4 regions of the Streptomyces sp. NPDC048171 genome follow, and region 3 is predicted to be linked to each of the others. Evidence: riboswitches for the same ligand, from Rfam matches in the RefSeq annotation. Region 3 holds a riboswitch; each other region holds the start of a gene.

The links. A riboswitch is a leader RNA that binds a small molecule or an ion and turns the genes downstream of it on or off. The one in region 3 is predicted to bind cyclic di-AMP.
Region 1: it holds a riboswitch for cyclic di-AMP, as region 3 does, so the genes downstream of both, ACGF3J_RS14030 (transglycosylase family protein) here and ACGF3J_RS18180 (transglycosylase SLT domain-containing protein) in region 3, are expected to answer to the same signal.
Region 2: it holds a riboswitch for cyclic di-AMP, as region 3 does, so the genes downstream of both, ACGF3J_RS05200 (C40 family peptidase) here and ACGF3J_RS18180 (transglycosylase SLT domain-containing protein) in region 3, are expected to answer to the same signal.
Region 4: it holds a riboswitch for cyclic di-AMP, as region 3 does, so the genes downstream of both, ACGF3J_RS26370 (C40 family peptidase) here and ACGF3J_RS18180 (transglycosylase SLT domain-containing protein) in region 3, are expected to answer to the same signal.

Annotation. Positions count from the first base shown of each region.
Region 1 covers NZ_JBIDAU010000004.1:523,417-531,165, forward strand. The annotation lists gene ACGF3J_RS14010 (SurA N-terminal domain-containing protein) at 1-214, shown strand, start outside; gene ACGF3J_RS14015 (nucleoside triphosphate pyrophosphohydrolase) at 280-1,257, shown strand; gene ACGF3J_RS14020 (cytochrome P450) at 1,254-2,555, shown strand; gene ACGF3J_RS14025 (transglycosylase family protein) at 2,704-3,729, shown strand; cyclic di-AMP (ydaO/yuaA leader) riboswitch at 3,914-4,080, shown strand; gene ACGF3J_RS14030 (transglycosylase family protein) at 4,084-4,785, shown strand; gene eno (phosphopyruvate hydratase) at 5,021-6,301, shown strand; gene ACGF3J_RS14040 (septum formation initiator family protein) at 6,401-6,883, shown strand; gene ACGF3J_RS14045 (DUF501 domain-containing protein) at 6,933-7,475, shown strand; gene ACGF3J_RS14050 (Ppx/GppA phosphatase family protein) at 7,472-7,749, shown strand, end outside.
Region 2 covers NZ_JBIDAU010000002.1:168,122-175,870, reverse strand. The annotation lists gene ACGF3J_RS05210 (M23 family metallopeptidase) at 1-632, shown strand, start outside; gene pcrA (DNA helicase PcrA) at 730-3,246, opposite strand; cyclic di-AMP (ydaO/yuaA leader) riboswitch at 3,478-3,652, shown strand; gene ACGF3J_RS05200 (C40 family peptidase) at 3,661-4,857, shown strand; gene ACGF3J_RS05195 (tellurite resistance/C4-dicarboxylate transporter family protein) at 4,885-5,904, shown strand; gene ACGF3J_RS05190 (hypothetical protein) at 5,882-6,235, opposite strand; gene ACGF3J_RS05185 (NlpC/P60 family protein) at 6,580-7,635, shown strand; gene ACGF3J_RS05180 (response regulator transcription factor) at 7,705-7,749, opposite strand, start outside.
Region 3 covers NZ_JBIDAU010000006.1:141,939-149,687, forward strand. The annotation lists gene ACGF3J_RS18155 (glycosyl hydrolase) at 1-10, shown strand, start outside; gene ACGF3J_RS18160 (polysaccharide deacetylase family protein) at 33-809, opposite strand; gene ACGF3J_RS18165 (glycosyltransferase) at 881-2,224, opposite strand; gene ACGF3J_RS18170 (GNAT family N-acetyltransferase) at 2,252-3,316, opposite strand; gene ACGF3J_RS18175 (HAD family hydrolase) at 3,582-4,382, shown strand; gene ACGF3J_RS18180 (transglycosylase SLT domain-containing protein) at 4,398-4,898, opposite strand; cyclic di-AMP (ydaO/yuaA leader) riboswitch at 4,902-5,057, opposite strand; gene ACGF3J_RS18185 (polyprenyl synthetase family protein) at 5,625-6,635, shown strand; gene ACGF3J_RS18190 (DUF2092 domain-containing protein) at 6,915-7,749, shown strand, end outside.
Region 4 covers NZ_JBIDAU010000009.1:309,094-316,842, forward strand. The annotation lists gene ACGF3J_RS26355 (VOC family protein) at 1-213, shown strand, start outside; gene ACGF3J_RS26360 (ATP-dependent Clp protease proteolytic subunit) at 316-951, shown strand; gene ACGF3J_RS26365 (hypothetical protein) at 959-1,267, shown strand; cyclic di-AMP (ydaO/yuaA leader) riboswitch at 1,637-1,784, shown strand; gene ACGF3J_RS26370 (C40 family peptidase) at 1,788-2,261, shown strand; gene ACGF3J_RS26375 (ATP-binding protein) at 2,302-2,808, opposite strand; gene ACGF3J_RS26380 (helix-turn-helix transcriptional regulator) at 3,023-3,883, shown strand; gene ACGF3J_RS26385 (DUF397 domain-containing protein) at 3,905-4,135, shown strand; gene ACGF3J_RS26390 (8-amino-7-oxononanoate synthase) at 4,181-5,308, opposite strand; gene bioB (biotin synthase BioB) at 5,459-6,667, shown strand; gene ACGF3J_RS26400 (adenosylmethionine--8-amino-7-oxononanoate transaminase) at 6,660-7,749, shown strand, end outside.

The DNA of each region.
Region 1 (7,749 bases), on a different contig from region 3:
CCTCCAGCTGGAGGCCCAGAAGCTCGCCGAGAGCCTCGGCACCGACACCAGCCGCCCCGAGTTCTGGCAGGCCCTGTCCAAGGCCTCCGCCAAGCTCGACGTCGACCTCAACCCGCGCTACGGCGCCTGGGACGTCCGCAAGAGCAGCCGCGTCAACGCCGAGACGCCGTGGGTAAGGGAGATCACCGCGGCCAAGAGCCAGGAGACGGCGTAACGGTCCTGCGCGGGCCCCCTGTGGACAACTCGGGGGGCGTCCGGGGCATGCGTTACGTTCGGGGAGTGAACGCAACCACCGCCGACGCGGCCCCCTCCGACCCGGGCCGCATCGTCCTCCTCACCACCAGCCACCGCGTCGCCCCCGGCCTGCTCTCCTGGCCCGCCTGGCAGGCCCTGCGCACCGCCGACCGCGTGCTGTGCGCCGACGGCACCCACCCCCAGCTGCCCTACCTGCGCGAGGCCGGCATACGGGTCGACGAGGCGGCCCCCACCGCCGAGGAACTGGTCGGCGCCTGTGCCGGCGGCCGCACCGCGGTGGTCGTGGCGACCGGCGAGGGCGAGCCCGCGCTCACCGACGGTCTGGCCCGCCTCGCCGGCTCCGGCCGGGTCCACATGCCCGAGCTGGAGCTGCTCCCCGCCTCCTACGACCTCCCCGGCGCCCGCCTCCTCGACCTGGTCCAGGTCATGGACCGCATCCGCCTCGAATGCCCCTGGTCCTCCCAGCGCACCCACGAGGGCCTCGCCAAGTACGCCATCGAGGAGGCCTACGAACTCGTCGAGGCGATCGAGGACGGCGACCGCGACGAACTGCGCGAGGAACTGGGCGACGTCCTCCTCCAGGTCGTCTTCCACGCCCGCATCGCCGAGGAGGACCCGGAAGCGCCGTTCTCCGTCGACGACGTGGCCGGCACCATCGTCGACAAGCTGATCCACCGCCACCCCCACGTCTTCGGCGACGAGACCGCCGACACCCCCGAGGACGTCCGGGAGCACTGGCTGCGCACCAAGGCCGCCGAGAAGCAGCGCACCTCGGTCACCGAGGGCGTCCCTCTCGGCCAGCCCGGCCTCGCCCTCGCCGCCAAGCTCGCCTCCCGCGTCCGCCAGGCCGGCCTCGACGTCCCCCTCCCCACCGGCGAGGGCATCGGCTACGACCTCCTCGCCCTGGCCGTCCGCGCCGAGTCCGAGGGCACGGACCCGGAGGCGGCACTCAGAGCGGCGGCACGGGCGTACCGGGACGCGATCCGCGGGGTCGAGGGGTGACCCCGCACCCGCCGCCCGCCGGACCCGCCCCCGAGCTGTTCACCTGGGAGTTCGCCACCGACCCCTACCCCGCCTACGCCTGGCTGCGCGAACACGCCCCCGTGCACCGCACACGGCTGCCCAGCGGAGTGGAGGCCTGGCTGGTCACCCGGTACGCGGACGCCAAACAGGCCCTCGCCGACCCGCGGCTGTCCAAGAACCCGGCCCACCACGACGAGCCCGCGCACGCCAAGGGCAAGACCGGCATCCCGGGGGAGCGGAAGGCCGAGCTGATGACCCACCTGCTGAACATCGACCCGCCGGACCACACCCGGCTGCGCCGGCTGGTCAGCAAGGCGTTCACCCCCCGGCGGGTCGCCGAGTTCGCGCCCCGGGTGCAGGAGCTGGCCGACGGCCTCATCGACCGGTTCGCGGCCGACGGCTCCGCCGACCTGATCCACGACTTCGCCTTCCCGCTGCCCATCTACGCCATCTGCGACCTGCTCGGTGTTCCGCGCGAGGACCAGGACGACTTCCGGGACTGGGCGGGCATGATGATCCGTCACGGCGGAGGCCCCCGCGGCGGTGTCGCACGGTCGGTCAAGAAGATGCGGGGTTACCTCGCCGACCTCATCCACCGCAAACGCGCCGCGCTGCCGCCCGAGCCCGGCCCCGGCGAGGACCTCATCTCGGGTCTCATCCGCGCCTCCGACCACGGCGAGCACCTCACCGAGAACGAGGCCGCGGCGATGGCGTTCATCCTCCTGTTCGCGGGTTTCGAGACCACGGTCAATTTGATCGGCAACGGGACCTATGCCCTGCTCACCCACCCCGAGCAGCGCGCCCGCCTCCAGTCCTCCCTCGCCGCCGGTGAACGGGGCCTGCTGGAGACCGGCGTCGAGGAACTGCTGCGCTACGACGGACCGGTGGAGCTGGCCACCTGGCGCTTCGCCACCGAGCCGCTCGATCTCGGCGGAGAGCGGATCGCCGCGGGCGACCCCGTGCTCGTCGTCCTGGCCGCCGCCGACCGGGACCCGGAGCGCTTCACCGACCCGGACACCCTGGACCTGGCCCGACGCGACAGCCAGCACCTCGGGTACGGCCACGGCATCCACTACTGCCTCGGCGCCCCGCTCGCCCGGCTCGAGGGGCAGACCGCGCTCGCCACGCTCCTCACCCGCCTCCCCGATCTGCGCCTCGACGCCGACCCGGCCGAACTGCGCTGGCGCGGCGGGCTCATCATGCGAGGTCTGCGCACTTTGCCCGTCTCGTTCACGCCGACTGCGTCAGGACTCGGCAACGGTGCGTCGTCAAGGTAAACATGACACGCCCTCAACTCTGTGATCTTCACGTGATCCGCGCGGCATGAACTTGTGACAAGCGATCATCTGCCTATACGTTCACGAATCAGTGTGGCGACGAGCATCATCCGCCGCACGGTCCCCGTCGTCTGTGAAAGGTCGTCGCATGCTCTCCGGGAACGGTCGTCACCGCCGCCCCCGCCAGGCTCCCGCACTGGTCGTCGCCGCCGGAGTGACCGGCTCCGCCATCGCCATCCCGCTGCTCGGCGCCACCGGCGCCCACGCGGCCGGGGCGAACTGGGACCAGATCGCCGAGTGCGAGACCGGCGGCGCCTGGAGCCAGAACGCCGGCAACGGCTACTACGGCGGCCTCCAGCTCCCCCAGGAGGCGTGGGAGCGGTACGGCGGCCTGGAGTACGCGGCCAGCGCCGACCAGGCCAGTCGCTCCCAGCAGATAAGAATCGCCGAGAAGCTGTACGCGGACCAGGGCATCGCCGCCTGGCCGACCTGCGGACTGCTCGCGGGTCTGGGCAACCCCCCGGGCGCCACCGCGCCGACCGGTGACGGCGCGTCGGAGGGTTCGCAGGCCCCGAAGACGTCGGACACCCCCGACCCCGCCGGGTCCAAGACGCCCGAGCCGACGGGTTCGCCCAAGGCGTCGGACTCGCCCGAGTCGTCCGAATCATCCGAGTCGTCCGACGCGTCGTCGCCGTCGGGTTCGGAGAAGGAGACCGAGCCCACACCCGGCGCGTCCGCTTCGTCCCCTTCGTCTTCTCCGTCCTCCGGGTCGGAGTCCCCTGACGACTCGTCCGACGGCAAGAAGCAATCCGCCAAGACGGGCACATCGTCCGAAAGCGACCGCCGCGCCACCGCCGATCCGGAGGCCGCCGACCGCTCGTCCGGCTCCGGCAAGCACCGCGGCGACAGCGCGGACGAGGGCGGGCGCTGGAAGGGGCTCACCGACAGCACCTCGGGCCGGCACGCCTCGCGTGACGGAGGGTCGGGGGACGCCGGTGACGACTCGTACATCGTCCGCTCCGGCGACAGTCTCTGGGCCATCGCCGACTCCCTTGGCGTCGACGGCGGATGGCGTGCGCTCTACTCCGGCAACGAGCGGGTCGTCGGTCAGGACCCCGACCGCATCCTGCCCGGTCAGACGCTCACGGTCACGGGCGAATCGGGCGAAAAGTAGGGGGAGTTCGCGTCATGGTTAGAGACCCTATGTCCGTTTTGGATCTCGTGAGAGATAGGTCTCAGAAGCCGTGATCGTCTTTGAAAATCCGCGGAGCGCGTGTCTACGGTCATGACCGCTCGCCACCGCGGGCCCCGACAGCCGCAACGCCGAATCCTGCCAGCGGCCGTACGGGAACAGTCGTCGCGTAAAAGCGCCGAAGGCAGGAGCGGGGGACCCAAGGTAAGTGCCGCACCGGGCAGTTCTGCCGGAGCGGCTAGGGGTGGAGCCGAGTTCCGCGAGGAACCCGGCCGGGCAACTCAACCGGCCCGAACCCGACAGCTCACCTCGCAGGCGTCGGTGAGGGGATCAACCATGCTGTTTTCCGGCAAGGGCAAGCACCGTCGTCCGTCCAAGGCCACTCGCGTCATCGCCGTCGCCGGCGTGACCGGTGCCGCCGTCGCCGCCCCGCTGATGGCGGCCGGCAACGCCTCCGCCGCCACCACCTCCGAGTGGGACGCCGTCGCCCAGTGCGAGTCCGGTGGCAACTGGTCCATCAACACCGGCAACGGCTACTACGGCGGCCTCCAGTTCTCCGCCTCCACCTGGGCCGGCTACGGCGGTACCCAGTACGCCGCCACCGCCGACCAGGCCAGCAAGGCGCAGCAGATCGAGATCGCCGAGAAGGTGCTCGCGGGCCAGGGCAAGGGTGCCTGGCCGGTCTGCGGCACCGGCCTCTCGAACGCCGCGAACACCGGTGGCGGCTCCGGCGAGAGCCAGGACAGCGGCTCCACCGCCGACCGCTCCACCGAGCAGAAGGCGTCCCGCTCCGACGAGCGCCCGGCCGCCGAGCCGAAGGCCGAGAAGAAGGCCGAGAAGAAGACGGTCACCACCCCCACCGGCAAGAAGGTCGAGAAGGGTGACGGCGAGTACAAGGTCGTCAAGGGTGACACCCTCAGCTCCATCGCCCAGGAGCACGAGGTCAAGGGCGGCTGGGAGAAGCTGTTCAAGCTGAACGACGACATCGTCGACGAGGCCGACCTGATCTTCCCGGGTCAGCAGCTGCACCTGAAGTAAGCGGCGCCTGCCGCGACTCCCGCCCCGGTGTGTGTTCCCCGTACGCACCGGGGCGGGCCCATTTTCGAAATCCGCTTTGTTCCGTTCGGAAACAATTTACTCTCGGTTCTGTCCAGCGGGTGGGCGATCGGCTGGCCGATCGCCCGGAGCCGGTTAGGCTCGGTCCCGCAGAGCCGACGCGGTCCTGCGGAGCCGCGCGTCACACCGAAGCGTCACATTGAAGAAGGAGATGCTCGTGCCGTCCATCGACGTCGTCGTAGCCCGGGAAATCCTGGACTCCCGAGGCAACCCCACGGTCGAGGTCGAGGTCGGCCTCGACGACGGCAGCACGGGTCGTGCCGCCGTTCCGTCCGGCGCCTCCACCGGTGCCTTCGAGGCCATCGAACTCCGTGACGGCGACCCGGGCCGTTACCTCGGCAAGGGCGTCGAGAAGGCCGTCCTCGCCGTCATCGAGCAGATCGGCCCGGAGCTCGTCGGCTACGACGCCACCGAGCAGCGCCTGATCGACCAGGCGATGTTCGACCTGGACGCCACCGACAACAAGGGCTCGCTCGGCGCCAACGCCATCCTCGGCGTCTCCCTCGCCGTCGCCCACGCCGCCTCCGAGGCCAGCGACCTGCCGCTCTTCCGCTACCTGGGCGGCCCCAACGCGCACCTGCTGCCGGTGCCGATGATGAACATCCTGAACGGCGGCTCGCACGCCGACTCCAACGTGGACATCCAGGAGTTCATGATCGCCCCGATCGGCGCGGAGTCCTTCTCCGAGGCCCTGCGCTGGGGCGCCGAGGTCTACCACACGCTGAAGAAGGTCCTGAAGAGCAAGGGCCTGGCCACCGGCCTCGGCGACGAGGGCGGCTTCGCCCCGAACCTCGGCTCCAACCGCGAGGCCCTCGACCTCATCCTGGAGGCGATCAAGGAGGCCGGCTACACGCCCGGCGAGCAGATCGCCCTCGCGCTCGACGTCGCCGCGTCCGAGTTCTACAAGGACGGCTCCTACGCCTTCGAGGGCAAGAACCGCACCGCCGCCGAGATGACCGAGTACTACGCCGAGCTGGTCGAGGCGTACCCGCTGGTCTCCATCGAGGACCCGCTGTTCGAGGACGACTGGGACGGCTGGAACACCATCACCGCCAAGCTCGGCGACAAGGTGCAGCTCGTCGGCGACGACCTGTTCGTCACCAACCCGGAGCGCCTGGCCCGCGGCATCGAGGAGAACTCGGCCAACGCCCTACTGGTCAAGGTCAACCAGATCGGTTCGCTGACCGAGACCCTGGACGCCGTCGAGCTGGCCCAGCGCAACGGCTTCAAGTGCATGATGTCCCACCGCTCCGGCGAGACCGAGGACGTCACCATCGCCGACCTGGCCGTCGCCACCAACTGCGGCCAGATCAAGACCGGCGCCCCGGCCCGCTCCGAGCGCGTCGCCAAGTACAACCAGCTGCTGCGCATCGAGGAGATCCTCGACGACGCCGCGGTGTACGCCGGCCGTAGCGCCTTCCCGCGCTTCAAGGGCTGAGCGCCGCCGTCGTAAGCAGCGTCGTACGTACGTCCCCGTACTCGGTCCCGTACCGTGTGCGGGGACGTACGCACGTGTGGACGGGAAGCGGGGACAGACATGGCGGTGAAGGACCGGGACCGTTTCTCCACCGCGACCAGGATCCGGATCATCGGGGAACAGACCGCGGCCCGGGTCTACCGCTCGCAGACCAAGCGCCAGGCCCGTCGCTCCCGGCTGACCGGCCGGGCCGCGCTGCTCGCGATGGTGCTCTGCTCGCTCGTCGTGGCGCTCGCCTATCCGATACGGCAGTACGTCGCCCAGCGCGCCGAGATCGCCGATCTGCGGCGGGAGCAGCAGGAGACCCGGGACCGGGTCGAGGAGCTGCGCGACCTCAAGGCGCGCTGGCAGGACGACGCCTACGCCGAGCAGCAGGTCCGGCTGCGGCTGCACTACGTGATGCCGGGGGAGACGGGGTTCGTCGTCGTCGACCCGGACGCCGCCAGGAAGGCCCGCGCCGAGTCCGGCGGGGCCGACCGCCCCTGGTACCGGAACGTCTGGGACGGTGTCGACAAGGCCGACGCCGCCGCCCGCCGGCCGTGAACCGACCGCGCCGGCACTGACTCAACAGGAAGACCAGCAGAAGACAGTCATGCAGACTCCCCCGCCGACCACGCCGCGCACCGAGCCCACCGACGCGGACGTGCTGGCCTTCAAGCAGCAGCTCGGCCGTCCTCCGCGCGGCCTGCGCGCCATCGCGCACCGCTGCCCCTGCGGACAGCCGGACGTCGTGGAGACGGCACCGCGGCTGCCCGACGGCACCCCCTTCCCGACGCTGTACTACCTGACGTGCCCGAAGGCGGCCTCCGCCATCGGCACGCTGGAGGCGAACGGCGTGATGAAGGAGATGACCGAGCGCCTCGCCGCCGACCCGGAGCTGGCCGCCGCCTACCGCGCGGCGCACGAGGACTACATCCGGCGCCGCGACGAGATCGAGGAGCTGACCGGCTTCCCGAGCGCGGGCGGCATGCCGGACCGGGTCAAGTGCCTGCACGTGCTGGTCGCCCACTCGCTGGCGGCCGGACCCGGCGTCAATCCGCTGGGCGACGAGGCGATCGCGCTGCTGCCCGAGTGGTGGCGCAAGGGTCCGTGCGTGACGCCCGCCGGCCACGGCGACCAGGAGGACGCCCAGTGACCCGGGTCGCCGCCGTCGACTGCGGCACGAACTCCATCCGGCTGCTGGTCGCGGACGCGGACCCGGTCACCGGCGAGCTGACCGACCTGGACCGACGCATGACCATCGTGCGGCTCGGACAGGGCGTCGACCGCACCGGGCGGCTGGCGTCCCAGGCGCTGGAGCGGACCTTCGCCGCCTGCCGCGAGTACGCCGAGGTGATCAAGGAGTACGGCGCCGAGCGGCTGCGCTTCGTGGCGACCTCCGCCTCCCGGGACGCGGAGAACCGCGAGGA
Region 2 (7,749 bases), on a different contig from region 3:
AGGGCACGGAGACCACGGCGGCGGCCGCCGACCCGGGCGCGCAGCAGGCCGCGCCGGTGAAGCCGTCCACGGCCAACAACAAGCTGGACACCCAGCTCACCAGCCTCGCCGCCGGAGCCGACGACTTCGCCGACCGGGCCAGCCGGACGCAGGAGCGCATCGACCTCAAGGCCGAGCAGGCCGCCGAGAAGAAGCGCGCGGCGGAGGAGGCGGCCCGCAAGGAGCGGCTGCGCCCCAAGTTCGCCCTCCCGGTGGCGCAGCACGGACTCAGCGCTTACTACGGGCAGGCCGGCATCAACTGGATGTCCGTGCACAGCGGCATCGACTTCCCCGTGTCGTACGGGACGACGGTGATGGCCGCGACCGACGGCACCGTCCGCACGCAGTACAACAGCGCGTACGGCAACATGATGATCGTGACGGCGAAGGACGGCACGGAGACGTGGTACTGCCACCTCTCCAGCTACCAGGTTCCCTCGGGTACGACCGTCAAAGCCGGTGACGCCGTCGCGTTCTCCGGCAACTCGGGCAACTCGACCGGCCCGCACCTGCACTTCGAGGTGCGCCCCTCGGGCGGCTCGGCGATCGACCCGCTCTCGTGGCTGCGCAGCCACGGCCTCAACCCTCAGTGACGCCGTAGCGTCTCAGCCGTCGGTCCGCCCCCGGTGCGTGCGCGCCCGGCCGCGGACCCGAGCCGCAGCCCGGGCCCGCGCGGCCGGTCCGGCACCGTCAGAGCTTCTCCACCGGCGCGTACCGCAGCAGCAGGCGCTTCGGCTTGGTGTCGCCGAAGTCGATGGTCGCCTCGGCGTTGGACCCGGTGCCCTTGACCCCGACGACCGTCCCGAGCCCGAACTGGTCGTGCGTGACGCGGTCGCCGACCGCCAGGGACACCGTCGGCTGCTCCGCGCCGGCGGACCGGCGGGTGGCGAAGCCGGACGCGCCCGACGCCGACGAGCGGGAACGGGACGACGACAGTGAGGCCGCCACTCCCGAGACCGGCGCGGAGGGCGCCGGTCCGTTCGCACCGGTGCGCTTCCACTCCAGGTGGGGGGCCGGGATCTCCTCCAGGAAGCGCGAGGGCGGATTGTAGGAGGGCTGGCCCCAGGCGCTGCGCAGGGTGGACCGGGTCAGGTAGAGCCGCTCGCGGGCGCGGGTGATGCCGACGTACGCCAGCCGCCGTTCCTCCTCCAGTTCCTTGGCCTGGCCGAGGGCGCGCATGTGCGGGAAGACGCCGTCCTCCATGCCGGTGAGGAAGACGACCGGGAACTCCAGGCCCTTGGCGGTGTGCAGGGTCATGAGGGTGACGACGCCGTCGCCGTCCTCCTCGTCCGGGATCTGGTCGGAGTCGGCGACCAGGGCGACCTTCTCCAGGAAGTCGGCGAGGGTGCCGGCCTCCTCGCCCTCGGCCCGCTCCTGTTCGAACTCCAGGGCGACGGCCGCGAGTTCCTGGAGGTTCTCGATACGGGTCTCGTCCTGCGGGTCGGTGGAGGCCTGCAACTCGGCGAGGTAGCCGGTGCGTTCGAGAATGGCCTCGAGGACGGTCGCCGGTCCGGCGCCGGACTCGACGATGGTGCGCAGGTCCTCCATGAGCGTGTTGAACCGCTTGACGGCGTTGGCCGAGCGCGCCGCCATGCCGTACGCCTCGTCGACGCGCTTGAGTGCCTGCGGGAAGCTGATCTTCTCGCGCTGCGACAGGGCGTCGATCATCGCCTCGGCCCGGTCGCCGATGCCGCGCTTGGGGACGTTGAGGATCCGGCGCAGCGGCACCGAGTCCTCCGGGTTGGCCAGCACCCGCAGGTAGGCCAGGACGTCCCGGACCTCCTTGCGCTCGTAGAAGCGGACGCCGCCGACGACCTTGTAGGGCAGGCCGGTGCGGATGAAGACCTCTTCGAAGACACGGGACTGCGCGTTGGTGCGGTAGAAGACGGCGACGTCGCCGGCCTTGGCCTCGCCCGCGTCCGTGAGGCGGTCTATCTCGTCGGCGACGAACTGGGCCTCGTCGTGCTCGGTGTCGGCGACGTACCCGGTGATCTGGGCGCCGGCGCCCTGGTTGGTCCACAGGTTCTTGGGCCGGCGGGACTCATTGCGCTCGATGACCGCGTTGGCGGCGGTGAGGATGGTCTGGGTCGAGCGGTAGTTCTGCTCCAGGAGGATCGTCGTCGCGTTCGGGTAGTCCTCCTCGAACTGGAGGATGTTGCGGATGGTGGCGCCGCGGAAGGCGTAGATCGACTGGTCGGCGTCGCCCACCACACACAGCTCGGCGGGCGGGACCTCGGCCTCCGGCGGTACGTCGACGGGGTGCTCCGAGGCCCCGCCGACCAGCTCGCGCACCAGGGCGTACTGGGCGTGGTTGGTGTCCTGGTACTCGTCGACCATGACGTGCCGGAAGCGGCGGCGGTAGTGCTCGGCGACGTCCGGGAAGGCGCGGAGCAGGTTGACCGTCGTCATGATCAGGTCGTCGAAGTCGAGGGCGTTGGCCTCACGCAGCCGCGACTGGTACATCGCGTACGCCTGGGCGAGCGTCTTCTCGAAGCCTCCCCCAGACTCCGTCTGGGAGGTGCCCCCAGCCGCCTGGGCGGCGAAGTCCTCCTCGTCGATCAGCTCGTTCTTCAGGTTGCTGATCTTGGCGCTGAAGGACTTGGGCGGGAAGCGCTTGGGGTCCAGGTCGAGGTCGCGGCAGACCAGCGCCATGAGCCGCTTGGAGTCGGCGGCGTCGTAGATCGAGAAGGACGACGTGAAACCGAGCCGCTTCGACTCGCGGCGCAGGATGCGGACGCAGGCGCTGTGGAAGGTCATCACCCACATCGCGTTGGCGCGCGGGCCGACGAGCTGCTCGACGCGCTCCTTCATCTCGCCGGCGGCCTTGTTGGTGAAGGTGATCGCGAGGATCTGGCCCGGGTGGACGCCGCGCTCGGCCAGCAGGTGGGCGATGCGGTGGGTGAGCACGCGGGTCTTGCCGGAGCCGGCGCCGGCCACGATGAGCAGGGGGGAGCCGGAGTGCACCACGGCGGCGCGCTGATTGTCGTTCAGCCCGTCCAGGAGGGCGGCCGGGTCCAGGGCGGGGCGCGGGGCGCCGTCCCGGTAGTACCGGTCCCGCTCCGGGGGCGCGTCGAACTTCCCGCCGAACAGGTCGTGCGGGACCGGCTCCGGTCCGTGACCGTCCTCGGGCGGCGGCGGGGGTTCCTCCTCGTGACCCCGGGGGGTCTGGAGGCTCGCCAGGAAGCTGTCGTCAAAGAGGCTGCTCATCGCTCTCCGAGTCTAGGGCGCCCCACCGACAACCCGATGCCACCCCGGAGAATGTCCGGGACACCTCACACCGGTACGCCCTGCGACCTGCCGGAACACGGAGAGTGACACCCGTCGCCAAGGTCACGAAAATGTATCGGGCATATCACCCACCAACCTTCACAGCGGCCACACGAGTTGGCTACCGTGCGAGCAGGCCGAACGACCCCCTCCGGCGAACCTCGCCGGGCCGCGCGGCCTCCGCCGAGTCCGGCGTGCCCGCCACGGCGCCCGGAGCCGGGGACCCAACCGAGAACTTGGGGTGAATCGGCCGTACCGCCCTCCATGAGGACGGTCCGCCGTAGGGCAACCCTTCCGTGCCGCCCGAACCCGACAGCTAACCCGGTAGGCGGAGCACTTGGAAGGAGCGCCTCCTTGGCGTCGCACCGCAAGTCGCGCCCCACCGGATCACGCGTCGCGGGCATACGGACCCCGGCCCTCGCCACAGCGGCCCTCACCTCCGTCGCCCTGCTGTCCCAGACAGCGAACGCCACGCCGTCGGACGACGACAGGCCGAGCCTCGAAGAGGTCGAGAAGAAGGTCGACGACCTCTACCGCCAGGCGGGGTCGGCCACCGAGAAGTACAACGCGGCCAAGGAGAAGACCGCCAAGCAGCGCAAGAAGGTCGACACCCTCCTCGACGACGTCGCCCAGCGCACCCAGAAGCTCAACGACGCGCGCGAGGAACTGGGTTCCTTCGCGTCCGCGCAGTACCGCACGGGCACGGCGGTCCCGGAGACGGCGACCTTCCTGCTCGCGGACTCGCCGCAGGAGTACTTCGACCAGAACCAGCTGATGGGCCGGCTCACCGGCCGTCAGAAGACCGCGGTCGACGACTACGTCACGCAGCAGTCCGAGACGATGAAGAAGCGCCGGGAGGCCGCCGAGAGCCTGGAGACGCTCACCGGCTCCCAGCAGGACCTGAAGACGGCCAAGTCGACCGTCCAGAAGAAGCTCGCCACCGCGCGTGAACTGCTCTCGAAGCTGACCGCCGAGGAGAAGGCCCGGCTCGCGGCGATCGAGAAGAAGAAGCAGGAGGAGGCCGCCCGCAAGGCCGCGGAGCTGGCCGAGCAGCAGGCCCGGCAGCAGGCCGAGGAGCGCGAGCGGCGGGAGGAGGCCGCACAGCAGGAGAGCGGCGGAGGAAGTTCCTCCGGTTCCTCGGAGTCCGGCGGCAACAGCTCGTCGGGCTCCTCGACGCCGGACTCGTCGTACGGCACCAAGGCCGAGAAGGCGCTCGGCTTCGCCCGCGCCCAGATCGGCAAGCCGTACGTCTGGGGCGCCACCGGCCCCGGCTCCTACGACTGCTCCGGCCTCACCCAGGCCGCCTGGAAGGCCGCGGGGGTGACGCTGCCGCGCGTCACGTACGACCAGGTCAACGCCGGAACGACCGTCCCCGTCTCCCAGGCGCAACCCGGTGACCTCGTCTTCTTCTACGACGACCTCAGCCATGTCGGCCTCTACATCGGCAACGGCATGATGATCCACGCCCCGAAGCCGGGCGCGTACGTCCGCGAGGAGTCGATCTACTACGACGGCGAGTCGTCGATCCACAGCGTGGTGCGCCCGGCCTGACCGGCCCGGCTCTCTAGCATCGGGGACATGTCGTCAGGCACGTCGTCAGGCACTCTCCCCTCCCCCCTGCGCGCCTGGTGGGCGCAGCGTCCACCGGCGGCCGGGGCCGCGGTCATGGCGACCGGCATCCTGTCGGTCGCCATGCACCTGACGGGATACGAGGTCCTGTCCCGCATCGCCCTGTTCCTGGCCTGCGCCGCCTGGCTGGCCCTGGCGGCGAACTTCGTCTACCTGCTGCTGGTCGAGCGCCCGCAGTGGCTGACGCGGGCGGGGACACCGGGCGCGCTCACCGCGGTCGCCGCGACCACCGTGCTCGGCACCCGGTTCTCGCTGCTCGGCTGGACGGCCCTGGCCGCCGCGCTGCTGGCGCTGGCGGCACTGCTGTGGCCGGTGCTGCTCCTCCTGGTCGTGCGGCACTGGGGGCGCAGGATGCCGGGGGCGGTCTTCCTGGGGTGCGTGGCCACGGAGGGCCTGGCCGTGCTCGGCGCCACGCTGTCCGCGGTCACCTCGACGCCCTGGCTGGCGCACGCGGCGCTGGTGCCGTTCTGGCTGGGGATCGTGCTCTACCTGATCGCCCTGTTCCGCTTCGATCTGCGGCAGGTGGCCCTGGGCTCCGGTGACCACTGGGTGGCGGGCGGTGCGCTCGCCATCTCGGCCCTCGCAGGCGCCAAACTGATCGCGGCGGCCGGGACCGGCATGTACCTGTGGAACTCCGACGACAGCGCCGTGCTGCACGACGTGACCGTCTTCCTGCTCACCCTCGACCTCGCCTGGTACGTCGTCCTGCTGGTCGCCGAGTTCGTCTGGCCGCGGGTCCGCTACGACGTGCGGCGCTGGTCGACGGTCTTCCCGCTCGGCATGACGGCGGCGGCGACGCTCTCCGTGGCCGCCGCGATCGACGTCGCGTGGCTGGACGCACCCGGCCAGGTCCTGCTGTGGATCGCGGTGGCCGGGTGGCTGGCGGTCGCGGCGGGAGCGGTCGCGCAGGCCCGGACCGGGGTGCGGTCCGCGGGCGCGGGCGCCGTCACGTCCACAGCACCGCGATGAAGATGTTCGCGACGGTCAGCAGGCCCACGAGGCCGAACAGCGGCTTGTCGACCTTCTCGTCGTCGCGCTTCACGTAGACCAGGCCGAGGATCACGATCAGCAGGGCGAGCTTCACCCCGATCTTGACGTTGTCCACGGACTGGTCGTCGGCCTGGTTGAGGCCGACCAGGGCGACACCGGTGACCAGCATCGTCAGCGCGCCGTGCAGCATCGCGGGGATGAAGCGGGCCGTGCCGCGGCCCATCGCCTTCATCTGGGTCAGGAAGCCGCCGAGCAGCGCGGCGATGCCGATGATGTGCAGACCGACGAACAGGTGGATGAGTACGTCCATGGGGCCGGAGCCTAATGAGCGGCCGGAGGCCGGCCGACACCGGCCCGACCGTGCCTGAGCCGCCGCGGTGTGCAGAGCGGCGCATATATGCGTCCCATAACAGCTCAGGTACCTCACCCGCCCCCGATCGGGCAGCTCGGTCATCACCCCGCGTGAACACGACGGCCGCCGGACGGGCACGCGGTCAGATGCGTACACGGGCCGATCCGGTACCGCCACTTCCGCGCATCCCGTCACCGGACCGTTACCGACGCGCCTAGCGTCCTCCCCCAGGCAGCCGGAGCTGACCGGAGCCGACCCGGCACGGGCCGGAGTCGAGTCGTACGGAAGGACGTGGATCGCAGGTGGGAACGCACCGCAGGCCGCGACAGCGCGTGACGGGCGGCGGCAGGGCCCGTACGGCGGCCACCATCACCCTCGCGGGCGCGGCCACGGCGACGGGCCTGGGCGGGACCGGTCACGCCGACCCGCAGCCGACGGCGGCCCAGGTCAGGGCCAAGGTGGACAAGCTGTACCAGCAGGCGGAGGTCGCGACCGAGAAGTACAACGGCGCCAAGGAGAAGGCGGACGCCGCCGAACAGCGCCTGGAGAAGCTGCGGGACCAGGCCGCCCGCAAGGAGGACCGGCTGAACTCGGCCCGGGAGGCGCTGGGGTCGGTCGCCGCGGCGCAGTACCGCAGCGGCGGCCTCGACCCGGCCGTGCAGCTCATGCTCTCCGCCGACCCCGACCGGTATCTCGACGGCGCCGCCTTCGTCGAACGCGCGGGCAGCCGGCAGACGGCCGCCGTGGGCCGGGTGCGCAAGGAACTGCGGGACATCGAGCGCCTGCGCGGCGCCGCCCGCGTCGAACTGACCTCGCTGACGTCACGCCGGGCCGAGCTGAAGCGTCACCACGAGACCGTCACCGGCAAGCTGGAGACGGCCCGCCGCCTGCTGGCCCGGCTGACCGCGGAGGAACGCGCCCGGGTGGGCCAGGGCACCGGTGACCGCGCGTCCCGCTCGTCGGCGGGCGACCGGGAGCCACTGTCCGCCCCGTCCGTCCAGGCCCCCAACTCCCGTGCCGCGGCAGCCGTCGCCTACGCCTACCAGAAGCTCGGCAGCCCCTACGTGTGGGGCGCGACCGGCCCGGACGCCTTCGACTGCTCGGGCCTCACCCAGGCCGCCTACCGCGCCGCGGGTGTCTCCCTCCCCCGCACCACCTACGCCCAGATCGACGCCGGCCGCCGCGTCGCCCGGTCCGAACTCGCCCCGGGCGACCTGGTCTTCTTCTACTCCGGCATCAGCCACGTCGGCATCTACGTCGGCAAGGGCCAGATGATCCACGCCCCGAACCCGTCGGCCCCGGTGCGGGTGGCACCCGTCGACCAGATGCCGTTCGCGGGGGCGGCGCGGGTGGTGTGACGGCCCGGTCGGCAGCGGGACTCCTGCGGAATGCCCCGGCGTTGACCACCGGGCACCCCGCTCACGGAGTCACACCAGCCGCCGCGCCGTCGCCCACCGCGTCAGCTCGTGCCG
Region 3 (7,749 bases):
GCACGGCTGACCGCCACCCCGCCGGGCGGGCCCTACCCCGCGAACTCGGGGCCCCGCACCATCGCCCGCCCCCGCCGGTACCAGCGCCACGCGACGGTCTTCGGGCCGTCGCGGTAGGGGGCGACGCGGGCGCCGCCGCCCGCCAGCCAGGACTCGACGTCGGCGACCGTATGGCTCCGCCGCACGATCAGCCGTGCGATGCGGTACCGCTCGTCGCGGTCCGAACTGAGCGCGTGCCGCACCGCGGTCGCCGTCTCGTACCCGGCCCGCGCCGACGACGCCCGCACCTTGGCGCTGTTGTAGCCGTGCGGGTAGGCGAGGTGGCGGACCGGATGCCCGAGGGCGTCCTCCAGGACCGCCTTGGACTCGCGGAGTTCGTGCGCCAGCGCCGAGGCGGACAGGGTGTCGAGCTGCGCGTGCGTGACGGTGTGGCTGCCGATCTCCATGCCGGAACGTTCCAGCCCGGCCACCGCGTCCAGCGTCATCATCGGGGCCGGCGGCAGCAGACTGCGGCCCCCCGGCACGATGGCCCCGGTGGTGAGGTACGCGGTGGCGGGCAGCGCCCGCGCGGCCAGCGCCTCGGCGGTGGGCCCGGGCAGGTCGGCGAAGCCGTCGTCGAAGGTGAGCAGCACCGGCCGGGGCGGCAGGGGCGCCCGCCCGGCGAGATGGTCCGCGAGCACACTGATCGTGACGGGCGTCATGCCGCTGTCGACGATCGCGTCCAGTTGGGCGGCGAACTCCTTCGGCGTGACGGTGAACTCGGCGATCCACGACGGCGGGTCCTCCATCACCGCGTGGTACAGGAACACGGGGATGTGTCCCCCGCCCGGCGCCCGGACGCCCTCGCGCGCCCCACCCGCCCCTGGTGCCCCGGCCCCGCTCACCGGGCCTCGACCCCGGCCGCACGCAGCGCGCGCCGGGCGCGCAGATAGCCGACGGGGCCGTACAGCATGCCCCGGCGCTGCAACCGCGCCAGGCGCCGTGGCCAGGGGTGCGTACGGGAGTCGTGCCCGCCCGGCGCCCCCACCGCCTCCGCGCCCGCGCCCTCGCCGGTGGCGCGTACGGCGGTCAGGCGCCGGGCGTGCGCGAGTCCGCCCGGCACCCGGGCGAGGAGGGCCGGCAGCAGCGCCGGCCGGTTCACCAGGATCGCCGTGAGGTACGCGGTGAGGCCGGCGCCGTATCCGTACGCCTGGGTCTCCAGGTCGCGCCAGGTCTCCCGGTGGTGGTGCCAGACCAGCGCCCGGGGCGTGTAGCGCAGTCGCTGCCCCTGGGCGAGCACGCGCACGAACCCGTAGAGGTCGTCGCCGCCCCGCGCGCGGGTGCCCGCGCCGGTCGCCGGGTCGAAGCCGCCGACCGTCCGCAGCACCGCCGTACGGAAGGCCATGTTGGCGCCCGAGCCGAACCGGCCCGCGGTGAACGGGAACAGCGGCTCGTCGGCGGGCGGGTGCTCCGGGTCGTACGTCCGCGGGACGAACCCCTTCGCGAAGCCGCCGTGGCTCTCCAGGAGCACCTGGGCGGGGGTGCGCAGCCGCGCGGGCAGGATCAGGCCGGTGGCACAGCCGAGGTGCGGGTCGGCGGCGAACGGCGCGGTCAGTTCGGTGAGCCAGCGCGGGTCGGCGACCACGTCGTCGTCGGTGAAGGCGACCACCTCGCCGCGGACCATCGCGAGGCCCCGGTTGTGCGCGGCGGCGAGTCCGGGGACCGGCTCGCACACGTACCGCACCCGCTCGCCGTACTTCCGCTCGACCAGTTCGCGGGTCTCGCCGGTCACGGGCGCGTTGTCGACCACGACGATCTCGAAGTCCGGGTGGTCCTGGGCGAGCAGCGAGTCCAGGGCGCGGGCCAGCTGGTCCGCGCGTTCCCGGGTGGCGACCACGACACCGGCGGACGGTGGCGCGGGCCACGGCTCGGGCGGCGCTCCCCGGGGCAGCTCCCGCGCGAGCCCGGCCAGCACCCGCGTGGGGTCCGCGCCCCCGGGGACGTGGCCGAGCAGCGTGCCCACGGGCAGGCCGGCCCGTCTGACCAGCACGAACACCGCGCCGGACGACACCGGCGGGCTCCCCGGGCCCGGCCGCAGCACCGCCGCCTCCGCCTCGTCCTCCGCGCCGGTGCCGTCGCCGAGGTCCAGCTCGGCGACCTGCACCGCCCCGATGCGCAGGAAGGCGTCGATCTCCCGTCGTGTCTCCCGCAATGTCTTCTGCCGCGCACGCCGCACACCGGCCATGCGCCCACCCCCTCGTGGTTGACCTCGTCAGGACCTGCGCAGCCGGGCCGCGCCCCTCAACGTCCGTACCGCGAGCGACGCCAGCCGCGGGCGGTCGCGCACGAAGCCGTGCGCGCGGCGGGCCGGTTCGCGGCCGAGCCAGTGCAGGGCGGTGCCCGCCCCCGGTCGCGTCGCCGCCCCCTCGTACACCGGCAGTTCCCCGGTCTTCAGCGAGTCCTTGTACTCCGCCGGGCCCCGCCCCAGGTCCAGCAGCCCTATGCCCTCGGCGGCCGCGGCCTCCGCCATCCGCAGGTGCAGGACGAGGCCCGGCGAGTACTTGGCGAAGTCCGGGTCGTACGCCGGGAACCAGCACGCCAGGACCGTCGCCGAACGCAGCCCGAAGTGGGCGGCGACCGGCCGGCCGCCCGCGTAGAGCACGGACAGGGTGCCCGTGCACTCCGGCGCGCGCGTCCGGGCGAGCCTGCCGACGAGCCGGCTGATCCACTCCCGCGCGAACCGGTCCCGGCGTCCCGTCCTGCGGTACTGCGCCGACTTCCACTCCATGAGCGTGCGCAGCGCGGCCGGCTCGCGTTCGTCGAAGACGAAGCGCACGTCGCCGGCCTGGCGGCCCAGCCTGCGCTCCTTGGCGAGGGTGGTCTTCAGGAACTTCGGCGACTGGGTGCGCAGGACGTTCTCGTACGCCTCGTAGCCCTTCTCCACGTCGATGACGTAGGTGGTGTGCTCCTCGGCGGCGTACGGCACGAACAGCCCCTGCTCGGCCTCCAGGTTGTCGAAGGCGAGGCTCGACAGGGAGCAGGCCCGCAGCAGTCGGCGGGGATCCGGGGCGAGGCCCCGGCGCAGGACCGCGCCCTGGCAGTCCGACACCCCCAGCCCGATCGCCCGGCCCTGGCCCAGCGGCCCGCGTTCGTGCGGCAGGAATCCGGCCGCCTCACCGCCGTCGTACAGCACCGCCACCCGCGCCCGCGGCCGTACCCGGCCCACGGCGTCGGTGAACTCCGGTTCCATGAACGGGTTGCGCGGCGCCGTCGACTTGGCGCGCATTTCCCGCCAGAGCTCCCGTTCCCCCTCGCCCAGCTCCTGTGGCCTGAGCACACGTACGCGTCCGCTGTTCAACCCGACCCCCCGATCAAGTCCCCCCTGGACAACAGGAAGGTACCCCGGGGGCCGCCCCGGGGGTAGGTAGCAGACCATGTTGTTGCCAACCGGTGCACAGGCCCTTAACCGGCTTTAGCCGATGATGTGTCAGGTTTCGGACATGTTCGTGCGTCGTCGTGCGCGTTCGAACGTACTCGCCGCGTCCTCGTTCGGAACCGGTCGCGGGTGAGTCGGACCGGTGTCGCGTCCGTATTCTCTGATCATGGACCGCACCGCATACTCACTCGTCGCCACCGACCTCGACGGCACGCTGCTCCGCGGCGACGACACCGTCTCCGAACGGTCGCTGGCCGCGCTGGCGCGGGTGGCCCGGGCGGGTGCGCGGCATCTGGTGGTGACGGGGCGCCCGGCACCCCGGGTGCGGCCCCTGCTCGACCGCCTCGGGTGCACGGGGCTCGCGGTGTGCGGGCAGGGCGCGCAGGTGTACGACGCCGGCGCGCACCGGATGCCGTGGTCGGTGACCCTGGACCGGGAGCTGGCGGAGACGGCGCTCGGCAAGATCGAGGCCGAGGTGGGCCAGGTGTACGCCGCGGTCGACCAGGACGGCGTCGACGGCCTGACCCTCATCGAGCCCGGGTACCTGATGCCCCACCCCACGCTGCCCGCGGTGCGGGTGGAGCGGCGCGACCAGCTGTGGCGCACCCCGATCAGCAAGGTGCTGCTGCGCCACCCCGACCTGAGCGACGACGAGTTGGCGTCGACCGCGCGCGCGGTGGTCGGCTCCCTCGCGACGGTCACCATGTCGGGGCCCGGCACGGTGGAGCTGCAGCCGTGCGGCATCACCAAGGCGACCGGCCTGGCGCTGGCCGCAGAGCGACTGGGAGTGGGCCGGCGGCGCACGATCGCCTTCGGCGACATGCCCAACGACATCCCGATGTTCGACTGGGCGGCGCACGGCGTCGCCATGGCCGGTGCCCACCCCGAACTCAAGGCGGTGGCCGACGAGGTCACGACGACGAACGAGGACGACGGCGTGGCCGTCGTCCTCGAACGGGTCTTCTGAATGTCGCGGTGCGGCTCAGTACGCGCCGAAGACGTTGTCCATCGAGCCGTACCGGTCGGCCGCGTAGTTGCAGGCCGCGGTGATGTTGGCGACCGGGTCGTACGGGTCCCAGGAGGTGCCCTCGACGTGGTACGCCTGGAAGGTCGGGTCGATCACCTGGAGCAGGCCCTTGGACGGGGTGCCGTTGATGGCGTTGATGTCCCAGTTGTTGATGGCGAGCGGGTTGCCGGACGACTCCCGCATGATGTTGCGGTGAATGCCCTCGTACGAGCCGGGGATGCCGTGCTGCGCCATGACGTCGAGCGACTCGCGGATCCAGCCGTCGAGGTTGTCCGGGTAGGCGGTCGCCGCCGTGGCGGCCGTCTTGGTGGCGGCCGGGGCGGCCGGGGTGGCCGCGGACGCGCCGGTGGCGCCGATGAGCGGCAGGGCGAGCACCGCGGCACCGGTGCCGGCCAGGGCGAGCTTGCGGGCGATCCGGGTGGTCCGGGCGTGACGGTTCTGACCGTTGGCAGACATCTGTGTCCCTCTCCTGACGCCTGCGAGGTGAGCTGTCGGGTTCGGGCGGGGAGGTGCCCGGCCGCGCCCTGACGGGTACGGCTTCACCCCGAGCCGCTCCGGTGGTGACCGGTGCGGCGACTTACCTGGGTCCCCCGCTCCTGCCGGCGAGTGAGTTGAGTGGATGACTGTGCGTACGGGCGATGGCAGGATTCGGCGTCCGCCCGACAGGCCGGGAACGTATGCGAGAGCACATGTCCGAAACAAGTGCAGGAATCACCCAACGTCCTGTTGACCTTGGTCTGAGGTGTTTGAGGCTCTTGATCCTTTGCGGTTGCCAAGTCTCAACTGGCTTGCGGGGCAAAGGGAGGGCACAGGTTGCGGCGGGGTTGCCCGAGAGGGCTCCGGAGTGAGCCAACTCACGGGCCTCAACAAGCGCGGCAAAACGGGCATTAGTCCCAACTATGCCCCAACCGGCCCTCAATGCAGAGCGCTTCGCCCTTCCGGTGTTTTCGTGTGCCGGGCGGGCATCCGTTCGGGGCCGGGGAGGCGATATTGAAATCGGCCAATATGTGCTCATATCGACTGATCAAAAACATACCGCTCATGATCCGATACAGCCCGGCCTGTAGCGGTGGGCGCTAGCGGTGATCGAAAGGTGACCGGATACGCTGACTCGAGTGGTGGCAGCGACCTATCGACAAACCAGGTAATCGCCAGTAGACACCAGCAGACAGGAGACCCCTCGTGACCGTCGTCGGGCCGTTCGGGCTGAGCGTGCGGGACCAGGCTCTGGAAGCCGATGTCCAGGCCGGATTGGTCGCGGTCGAGGAAGGGTTGCTTGAGGCAACCAAGAGCGAGGTGCCCTTCATCACGGAGGCCGCCCAGCACCTGGTGCGGGCCGGCGGCAAGCGGTTCCGGCCGCTCCTCGTGATGCTCTCGGCCCAGTTCGGCGACCCCTACGCCCCCGGGATCGTGCCCTCGGCCGTGGTGGTGGAGCTGACCCACCTGGCCACGCTGTACCACGACGACGTGATGGACGAGGCCGCCGTGCGGCGCGGGGTCGCCAGCGCCAATGTCCGCTGGGACAACTCGGTCGCGGTCCTGACCGGCGACTTCCTGTTCGCCCGCGCCTCCCAGATCCTCGCCGACCTCGGGCCCGAAGCGGTCCGCGTGCAGGCCCTCGCGTTCGAGCGGCTGGTCACCGGCCAGATCCTGGAGACGGCCGGCCCGCAGGACGGCCGGGACCCCGTCGACCACTACCTGGACGTGCTGGGCGGCAAGACCGGCTCGCTGGTGGCCGTCTCCTGCCGGTTCGGCGCGATGATGTCGGGCGCCGACGAGACGGTGGTGGACGTACTCACCCAGTACGGCGAGCGGCTCGGCGTCGCCTTCCAGCTCGCGGACGACGTCCTGGACATCGCCTCCGACTCCCACGAGTCGGGCAAGACGCCCGGCACGGACCTGCGCGAGGGCATCCCCACCCTGCCGGTGCTCCGGCTGCGCGAGCGTGCGGCCCGGCTGGGCCTCGCCGAGGACATCGCGCTGAGCGAGCTGCTCGACTCCGACCTGAGCGACGACGCCCGGCACGCCGAGGCGCTGCGTCTGCTGCGCGCCCACCCCGCGCTGGAGCACGCCCGGCGGGACACCGTCCGCTATGCCAAGGAGGCCCGCGCGGCCCTGGCTCCGCTGCGGGAGTGCGAGGCGAAGGCCGCGCTGGTGGAACTGTGCGACGCCGTGGTGCACCGGGCCGGCTGAACCCCGCCCCGCCCGTGCGCCGCGCCACGGACGGGTGCCCTCCGCCGGCCGGCGGCGCACCCGTCCCCTACGGGGCGGGGGAGGAACCGCCCCTTGGTGTCATCCCGCAGGAGTACGTGGAGTTGAGCCCGCGGTCTGACGATTGCGCTCCGGTGATTTGGTCAGATGGACACCACGGAAAACACCAATCCTCACCGATTCGGGTGAGAATGGCGGCTCACGGGTGAACGAGTGCGAGGTCGCGAGACAGCCGCCGCCGACGACGGAGGTAGGGCACAGATGGCACCGATCGATTCCGACGACAACACGACCCCCGGGGCGGGCGAGGAGCTGAGTGCCCGACGGCGCAAGGCCGCGCGGTACGTCGTCCCGGTCGCGGTGATGGGAGTGGCGGCCGCGACGATCGGGCTGGTCCCCGCTCTCGCCGACTCCGGGGACCCCGACCTGCCGAAGGTCACGGCGGAGGAACTCGTCCAGAAGATCGCCGAGTCGGACGTCCAGCAGCTCTCCGGCACGGTCCGGATCAGCACCGACCTGGGTCTGCCGGACCTCGGCGGCCTGGAGAGCGGCCTGATGTCCGGAATGTCCGGCGGTCCGGGCGGGGAGGGGAAGGACGGCGGCTCGTCCGCCGACCCCTCGGCCAAGCTCACCCAGCTGGCCTCCGGCTCCCACACCCTGCGCGTCGCGGCCGACGGCCCCGACCGGCAGAAGGTGTCCCTGCTGGAGGACGCCGCCGAGTACAGCCTCATCCACGACGGCAAGGACGTCTGGGGCTACGACAGCAAGTCCAACGAGGTCTACCACTCGGCGTCCGACGGCGCGGAGCGGCCGGAGAAGGACGTGCCGGCCACCCCGAAGGACTTCGCCGACCAGGCGCTCAAGGCGATCGACGACACCACGTCCGTGAAGGTCGGCGGCACCGCCCAGGTGGCCGGCCGCGACGCGTACCGGCTCGTCGTCGAGCCCAGGCAGAAGGGGTCCACGGTCGGTGCGATCACCGTCGCCGTGGACGCCGAGACCGGCACCCCGCTGAAGTTCACGCTGACCCCGGCGAGCGGCGGCGCCGCCGTCGTGGACGCGGGCTTCACCAAGGTCAGCTTCGCGAAGCCGGACG
Region 4 (7,749 bases), on a different contig from region 3:
GGCGACCCGGGCGCCTCCCCGTACCTGTTCTTCCGGGTCGACGACCTGGACGCCGCCGTGGCCCGGGTGCGTGAGCTGGGCGGCTCCGTCGAGGAGCTGGGCGAGGAGGGCGAGGAGGACGCGGAGTCGGTGGCCCGGTTCGGCCGGTTCAAGCTCTGCCGGGACGACCAGGGCTCCCCCTTCGGCCTGCACGAGCCACCGCACGGGACATGACCGCGGGTTGCGCGATTCCCATTCCCTCGCAATGTACGTCCTGTACATTTTATACGGAGCCAGTGCAGCCGAAGAGGGTTCCGCCACGAGGAGGGGTTCGCCATGACCCGACCGTCCGCCCGCCACGTCCTGCCCGAGTTCACCGAGCGCACGAGTGCCGGAGCCCGTACGTCGGACCCGTACTCGAAGCTGCTGGAGGAGCGGATCGTCCTTCTCGGGACGCCGGTCGACGAGACCTCCGCGAACGACGTGATGGCGCAGTTCATGCACCTGGAGCACCAGGCCCCGGACCGGGACATCGCCCTCTGCATCAACTCCTCCGGCGGCTCGTTCACGGCCATGACGGCGATCTACGACACGATGCGCTACGTCGCCTGCGACGTGGAGACGACCTGTCTCGGACAGGCCGGCGCGTCCGCCGCGCTGCTGCTGGCGGCGGGCACGCCGGGCAAGCGCGCGATGCTGCCCGGGGCGCGGGTGGTGCTCCGTCAGCCCTCGCTCACCGAGCCGATGGAGGGGCAGGCGAGCGACCTGGCCATCCGGGCCGGGGAGTTGACCCGGATCCGCGCCCGTCTGGAGGAGATCCTCGTACGGCACACGGGCCGCACTCCGGCGCAGGTGACCGAAGACCTCGAGCGGGACACCGTCCTGGACGCCCAACAGGCCCTGGAGTACGGGCTGGTGGACCGGATCGTGGCCGACCGCTCGGCCGTGCCCGGCACACCCCGCACCCGGTGAACGGCCGATGCTGCCACCGGAACTGCCGCCCCTGCCCGCCCTGACCCGCGCCGAGGCCGAGCTGATCGACCGCTACCTGGACGTCGTCGACCTGCTCGGGCGCATCAACCCCGCGCGGGACGGCGACACCTACCGGGGACTGCGGGCCGCCCAGGCGCTGGTGGGGAAGGCCGCGGCCCTGCGCGACGCGCTGGAGCTGATGCACGCGCGGGGTGAGACGGAACTGCACGCGCCCACCCTCGCCCGGGCCCTGCGGGTACTGGACGGCGAGCGGCGGACGGGACGCCTCAGTCTTCCGCCGTGTTCCGAGAGTTGAGTGGACGGGGTTCGAAACGGACCAAAAGACGTACCTCCTTTCGGCGTAGGAACACACCCGGTTGACGACCGGTCCGGGTTGCGCGGCCGCCCTCTCCCGACGTCTGCGCCCACCGCTGCGCCGCTGGTCCCGGGGTCGTCGCCGCCTACGGCCCCGGCTCGAACACAGGCGTGTCCACCCGAACGGGTGGGTGGTGAGTAACAACACAAAAGGCACGTTCCGTTGGGAATTCCCCCTCCGGCGAGACAAGATCCGTGACTGACGACAAGCCCCCGCCGCAGCGGCGGGGCGGTCCGGGCGGACGCCGAATCCTGCCGCCGTCCGGACGACCGGTCGCGAGGGAAGTGGATCGGCAGGAGTGGAGGACCCGAGCACGACGGGTCGCAGGAGCGGACGCCTCCGTGGGAGAGGCGCCGGACCGAGCAGCCCTTGGGGTGAAGCCGCACTCGTGCGGCCGGGCAACTTCGCCAGCCCGAATCCGACAGGTCATCCTTCACAGGCGGCTGACGAAGGGTTGCGCATGTTCGCGCTCAATCGTGTCCCGTCCCTGATGGCTCGTGCCGGTACGGCCTCGGCCCTCACTCTCGCCGCTGTCGGCGGCTCCGTCGTGGTCCCCGGTTTCTCCTCGGAGGCGGCCGCGGCGGCTCATGCGACGAAGGCCCTCAAGATCGCGGCCTCCAAGAAGGGCTCCCCCTACAGGTGGGGCGCCGTCGGGCCCCGCAGGTTCGACTGCTCCGGCCTGACGCTGTACTCGTTCAAGAAGGCCGGCAAGAAGCTGCCGCGCACCGCTGCCCAGCAGTACAACAAGACCCGCCACGTCTCGGCCAAGAAGCGCAAGGCGGGAGACCTGGTCTTCTTCCACTCGGGCCGCAGCGTCTACCACGTCGGTATCTACGCCGGGAAGGGCAAGCTCTGGCACGCCCCGAAGACCGGGGACGTGGTGCGCCTGCAGAAGATCTGGACCGGGAGCGTCTCCTACGGGCGGGTCAAGTAGCCCCTGAGGGGCGAGCGCCCCTTGATCGAGTGACCCGGGGTCAGACAGCCCGGGGGCGAGTAGCTCTCCCGAAGGGGATGACGGCGTTCTGCCCCGCCGTCACCCCCTCGGCGGCGGCCGGGGGGCGGGGGGCGGTCCAGGGCAGTTCGATGGAGACGGTCTTGCCGCCCTCCCGCGTGGGGCGGACCCGCAGCTTGCCGCCGCATTCGGCGGTCAGCCAGCGGATGATCACCATGCCGCGACCGTTGTCCTGCTGCACGGCGGCGGGCAGGCGCTTGGGGAAGCGCGGATGGCTGTCGGTGACGCCGATGCGCAGCCGCTCGTCACGGTCGAGGACGAGATCCACCGTGAAGGTGGGCGACTGCCCGAGCGTGTGCTGGACCGCGTTGGTCGCCAGTTCGGAGACGATGAGCCGGACCGTGTCGGACATCTCCGCGTCCGACGGCAGGCCCCACTCCACCAGCGTGCCGGCCACATAGGTGCGCGCGGCGGCCACCGAAGCGGGATCGCTCGGCAGAGTGACGGATGCTTCCAGGTGATCGGCCATGGCGACGTCGTCCCTTTCTCACGGGACCGTGGTCCGACACGAAGCGGGCGGTTCGAGTACGGTCCCGGACTGGTGCTTCGCCGCCAGACTGCCATCACCCGGCCCGTGAAGGACGGCGATCCACCAAGATATGCATATATCTGTCGCTCGAAGCGGTGAACTCTGCGACGGCAGAGCGGATTTGGGCGGCCCATAAGGAGTAAGGGAGTGGCCCATGCAGCACGGTCCGGTGGTGCGCCGCAGGAAGCTGGGCGCGGAACTGCGCGCCCTGCGCACGACGGCGGGCATCACCAGCGGGGAGGCGGCCCGCCTGGTGGGCTGGCACCAGTCGAAGGTCAGCCGCATCGAGACCGGGACGAGCGGGGCGAAACCGGCCGACGTGCGGTTACTGCTCGACGCCTACGGCGTGGACGACGACCAGCTGCGCGGGCTGCTGGTGATGCTGGCGCGCTCCGACGACGCGGGCGGCCGGCACCACTGGTGGCACGCCTACCGCGGGGTGCTGCCGCCCACCTACCGCGACTTCATCAGCCTGGAGTCCCAGGCCGGCGCGATGCGCACCCTGGAGACCACGGTGGTCCCGGGACTCCTCCAGACACCGGAGTACGCCCGCGAGGTGACGCGGGCCGCCGTGGACGGCATGCCGGAGGAGCGGCTGGACGCGCTGGTGGAGGTCAGGCTGGCCCGGCAGGACGTGCTGCGCGGCGAACCGCCGCTGGAGCTGAGCGCGGTGCTGGACGAGGCGGTGCTGCGCCGGCAGGTGGGCGGCCCCGGGGTGATGGCCCGTCAGCTGGAGCGGCTGGTGGAGGCGGCGCGTCTGCCCCATGTCCGGCTCCAGGTATTGCCGTTTGCCGCCGGGGCGCACATCGGTGTCACCGGCCCTTTCGTAATCTTCTCCTTTTCGAGCACTTCTGATCTGGACGTGGTTGTTCTCGACCACTTGACGAGTAGCCTGCATCTCGAACGGAAAGAAGACCTAGAGGCCTATACCGAGGCCTTCAACGCCCTTCTGATCCATGCCCTTTCGCCCGAGGACTCGTTGGACTTCATCGCCGCGACCGCGGCAGGCGCGTAAGGAGGCACCATGTCAGGCTCCATGTCCGAACTTCCCGGGAACATCCCTGCCGGCACCGATCTGACCGGCGTGCGGTGGCTGCGCAGCAGCTACAGCACGGGCGCGAACAACTGCGTGGAGACGGCCCGGCCGTCGGCCGGCCGCTGGGCCGGACTTCTCGCGGTGCGCGACTCCAAGAACCCCGCCGGGGCCGCCCTGCTCTTCTCCCCCGAGAGCTGGACGTCCTTCACCGCCGGGATCCACCAGGACTGACCACCCCACGAGACGTCGGACGACGCACGGCCATGCCACGCCGACTCATGGTCGCGTCTCGCCGATCACCCGCACCGCGCGTTCGATCTGTTCCCCGGAGAGGTCCGCCCGAGCGGTCAGCCTGAGCCGTGAGACACCGTCCGGCACGGAAGGAGGACGGAAACAGCCCACGGACAGGCCGGCCGCACGGCAGTCGGCCGCCCAGCGCACCGCCCCCTCCGGGGAGGGCGCGCGCACCGAGACCACCGCGGCGTCCGGGCGTACCGCTTCCAGGCCCGATGCGGTCAGCCGCGCGTACAGTTCGGCGGCGACGGCCCGGGCCCGCGCCGCGCGCTCCGGCTCGCGGCGCAGCAGGGTCAGCGCGGCCAGCGCCGCGCCCGTCGCGGCGGGGGCGAGGCCGGTGTCGAAGATGAACGTCCGGGCGGCGTTGACCAGGTGGCCGATCACCCGGGCGGGACCCAGTACCGCACCTCCCTGGCTGCCCAGCGACTTGGACAGCGTGACCGTGGCGACGACGTCCTCCCGGCCCGCGAGGCCCGCCGCGCTGGGGGCGCCCCGGCCGCCGTCGCCGAGCACCCCCAGCCCGTGTGCGTCGTCCACGACCAGACCGGCGCCGTGCTTCCGGCACACGTCGGCGAGGGCGGCCAGGGGCGCGGCGTCGCCGTCGACCGAGAAGACCGTGTCGGAGACGGCGACCGCGGGCCCGTCGTGCGTCGCCAGCGCCTTGTGCACGGCCTCCGGTTCGGCGTGCGCCACCACCTGGGTCGTGCCGCGGGCCAGTCGGCAGCCGTCGATCAGCGAGGCGTGGTTGCCCGCGTCGGAGACGACCAGGCTGCCGTGCGGCGCCAGGGCGGTGACCGCCGCGAGATTGGCCGCGTAGCCCGAGGAGAACACGAGCGCGGCCTCGAATCCGCAGAACGCGGCCAGTTCGCGTTCGAGTGCGGCGTGCAGTTCGGTCGTGCCGGTCACGAGCCGGGAACCGGTCGCACCGCCGCCCCAGGTGCGCGCCGCCCGGGCCGCGCCCTCGGTGATCTCCGGGTGCCGGGCCAGTCCGAGGTAGTCGTTGCTCGCCAGGTCCAGCAGCGGCGAGTCGGCCGGACGGGGGCGCAGAACCCGTACGAGTCCCGCCTCGTGGCGCGCCCGGGCCTGTTCGTCGATCCAGCCGAACGCCATGAGCCGCTCCTTGGGGAATTTGTAGGCAATGGACAGACACTAGCGGCATCGCCACCCCCGCGAGGTGTGGCAATACCCACACGTCGATCTGTCAGTGTTGTGCAAACTCTCCTTGGCCGCGGGCGGCCCCTTAGGACAGGATCGGCTCTCATGGACCTGCTGAACACGCTGGTGGACAAGGGGCTTCGGCGCGAGTCGCCGACCCGCGAGGAGGCGCTGGCCGTCCTCGCCACTTCCGACGACGACCTGCTCGATGTGGTGGCCGCGGCCGGCAAGGTGCGCCGGCACTGGTTCGGCCGGCGGGTGAAACTCAACTACCTCGTCAACCTCAAGTCGGGCCTGTGTCCCGAGGACTGCTCCTACTGCTCGCAGCGGCTGGGCTCCAAGGCGGAGATCCTCAAGTACACCTGGCTCAAGCCCGACCAGGCCACCGCGGCCGCCGCCGCCGGGGTGTCCGGGGGCGCCAAGCGGGTGTGTCTGGTGGCCAGCGGACGCGGCCCGACCGACCGGGACGTGGACCGGGTCTCGGACACCATCCGGGCCATCAAGGAGCAGGACGGGTCCGTCGAGGTGTGCGCCTGCCTGGGGCTGCTCTCCGACGGCCAGGCGGAGCGGCTGCGCGAGGCGGGCGCCGACGCCTACAACCACAACCTCAACACGTCCGAGGCGACGTACGGGGACATCACGACCACGCACACGTACGCCGACCGGGTGGACACGGTGCGCAAGGCGCACGCGGCCGGGCTCTCCGCCTGTTCGGGTCTCATCGCGGGCATGGGCGAGAGCGACGAGGACCTGGTCGACGTGGTCTTCTCGCTGCGCGAACTGGACCCGGACTCGGTGCCGGTCAACTTCCTGATCCCGATGGAGGGCACGCCGCTGGCCAAGGAGTGGCACCTCACCCCGCAGCGCTGCCTGCGCATCCTGGCGATGACCCGGTTCGTCTGCCCGGACGTCGAGGTGCGCATCGCCGGCGGGCGCGAGGTCCATCTGCGCACCATGCAGCCGCTGGCCCTGAACCTGGCCAACTCCATCTTCCTCGGCGACTACCTCACCAGTGAGGGCCAGGCCGGCCACGCCGACCTGGAGATGATCGCGGACGCCGGCTTCGAGGTGGAGGGCGCCGACCGGGTGACCCTGCCGGAGCACCGGGTCGCGGCCGCCGGCGGCGGCTGCGGATCGCAGGCGGGCGGCGGCTGCGGACCGCACGGGGACGGCGAGGCGGGCGGGGGCTGCGGATCGCACGGGGACGGCGGGGTCTGCGCTCCGGCGCCGGCGGCCCGGACCGAGGAGCCCCGCACGGACCTGGTGGCCGTACGCCGCCGCGGTGCCGGAACGGATCTCGCGCCCAATGCCTGAGCCCGCGCTGACGGTGGACGAGCTGCTGGCGCTCGACCGGCGGCACGTCTGGCACCCGTACGGCCCCATGCCTGGGCGGCAGGACCCGCTCGTCGTGGAGTCGGCGAGCGGGGTGCGGCTGCGTCCCGCGGACGGTTCGGCGGAGCTGGTGGACGGCATGTCGTCCTGGTGGTCGGCGATCCACGGCTACAACCACCCGGTGCTGAACGAGGCCGCCCGCGAGCAGTTGGAGCGGATGAGCCACGTGATGTTCGGCGGGCTCACCCACGAGCCCGCCGTCCGGCTGGCGAAGCTCCTGGTCGACATGTCGCCGGACGGACTCGAGCACGTCTTCCTCGCCGACTCCGGTTCGGTGTCCGTCGAGGTCGCCGTCAAGATGTGCCTCCAGTACTGGCGTTCGCTGGGCCGCCCCGCCAAGCGCCGCCTCCTGACGTGGCGCGGCGGCTACCACGGCGACACCTGGCAGCCCATGTCGGTGTGCGACCCCGAGGGCGGGATGCACGAGCTGTGGTCGGGCGCTCTGCCGCGCCAGGTCTTCGCCGACGCGCCGCCCGCCGAGTACGACGAGACGTACGCCGGCCATCTGTGGTCGACGATCGAGCGGCACGCCGGCGAACTGGCCGCGGTGATCGTCGAGCCGGTGGTGCAGGGCGCCGGCGGTATGCGGTTCCACTCCCCCGCGTACCTGCGGGTGCTGCGGGAGGCGTGCGACGCGCACGGCGTGCTGCTGGTGTTCGACGAGATCGCGACCGGCTTCGGACGGACCGGCGCGCTGTTCGCGGCGGAGCACGCGGCGGTGACGCCGGACGTGATGTGCGTCGGCAAGGCGCTCACCGGCGGCTATCTCACGATGGCGGCCACCTTGTGCACGTCGGAGGTGGCCGACGGCATCTCGCGCGGCGAGGTGCCGGTCCTGGCCCACGGGCCGACGTTCATGGGCAATCCGCTGGCGGCGGCCGTGGCCTGCGCATCGATCGGACTGCTGCTCGGACAGGACTGGCTCGCGGAGGTCAAGCGGATCGAGTCCGGCCTGCGCGACGGTCTGGCCCCCGCGGCCGGGCTGCCGGGCGTGACGGACGTAC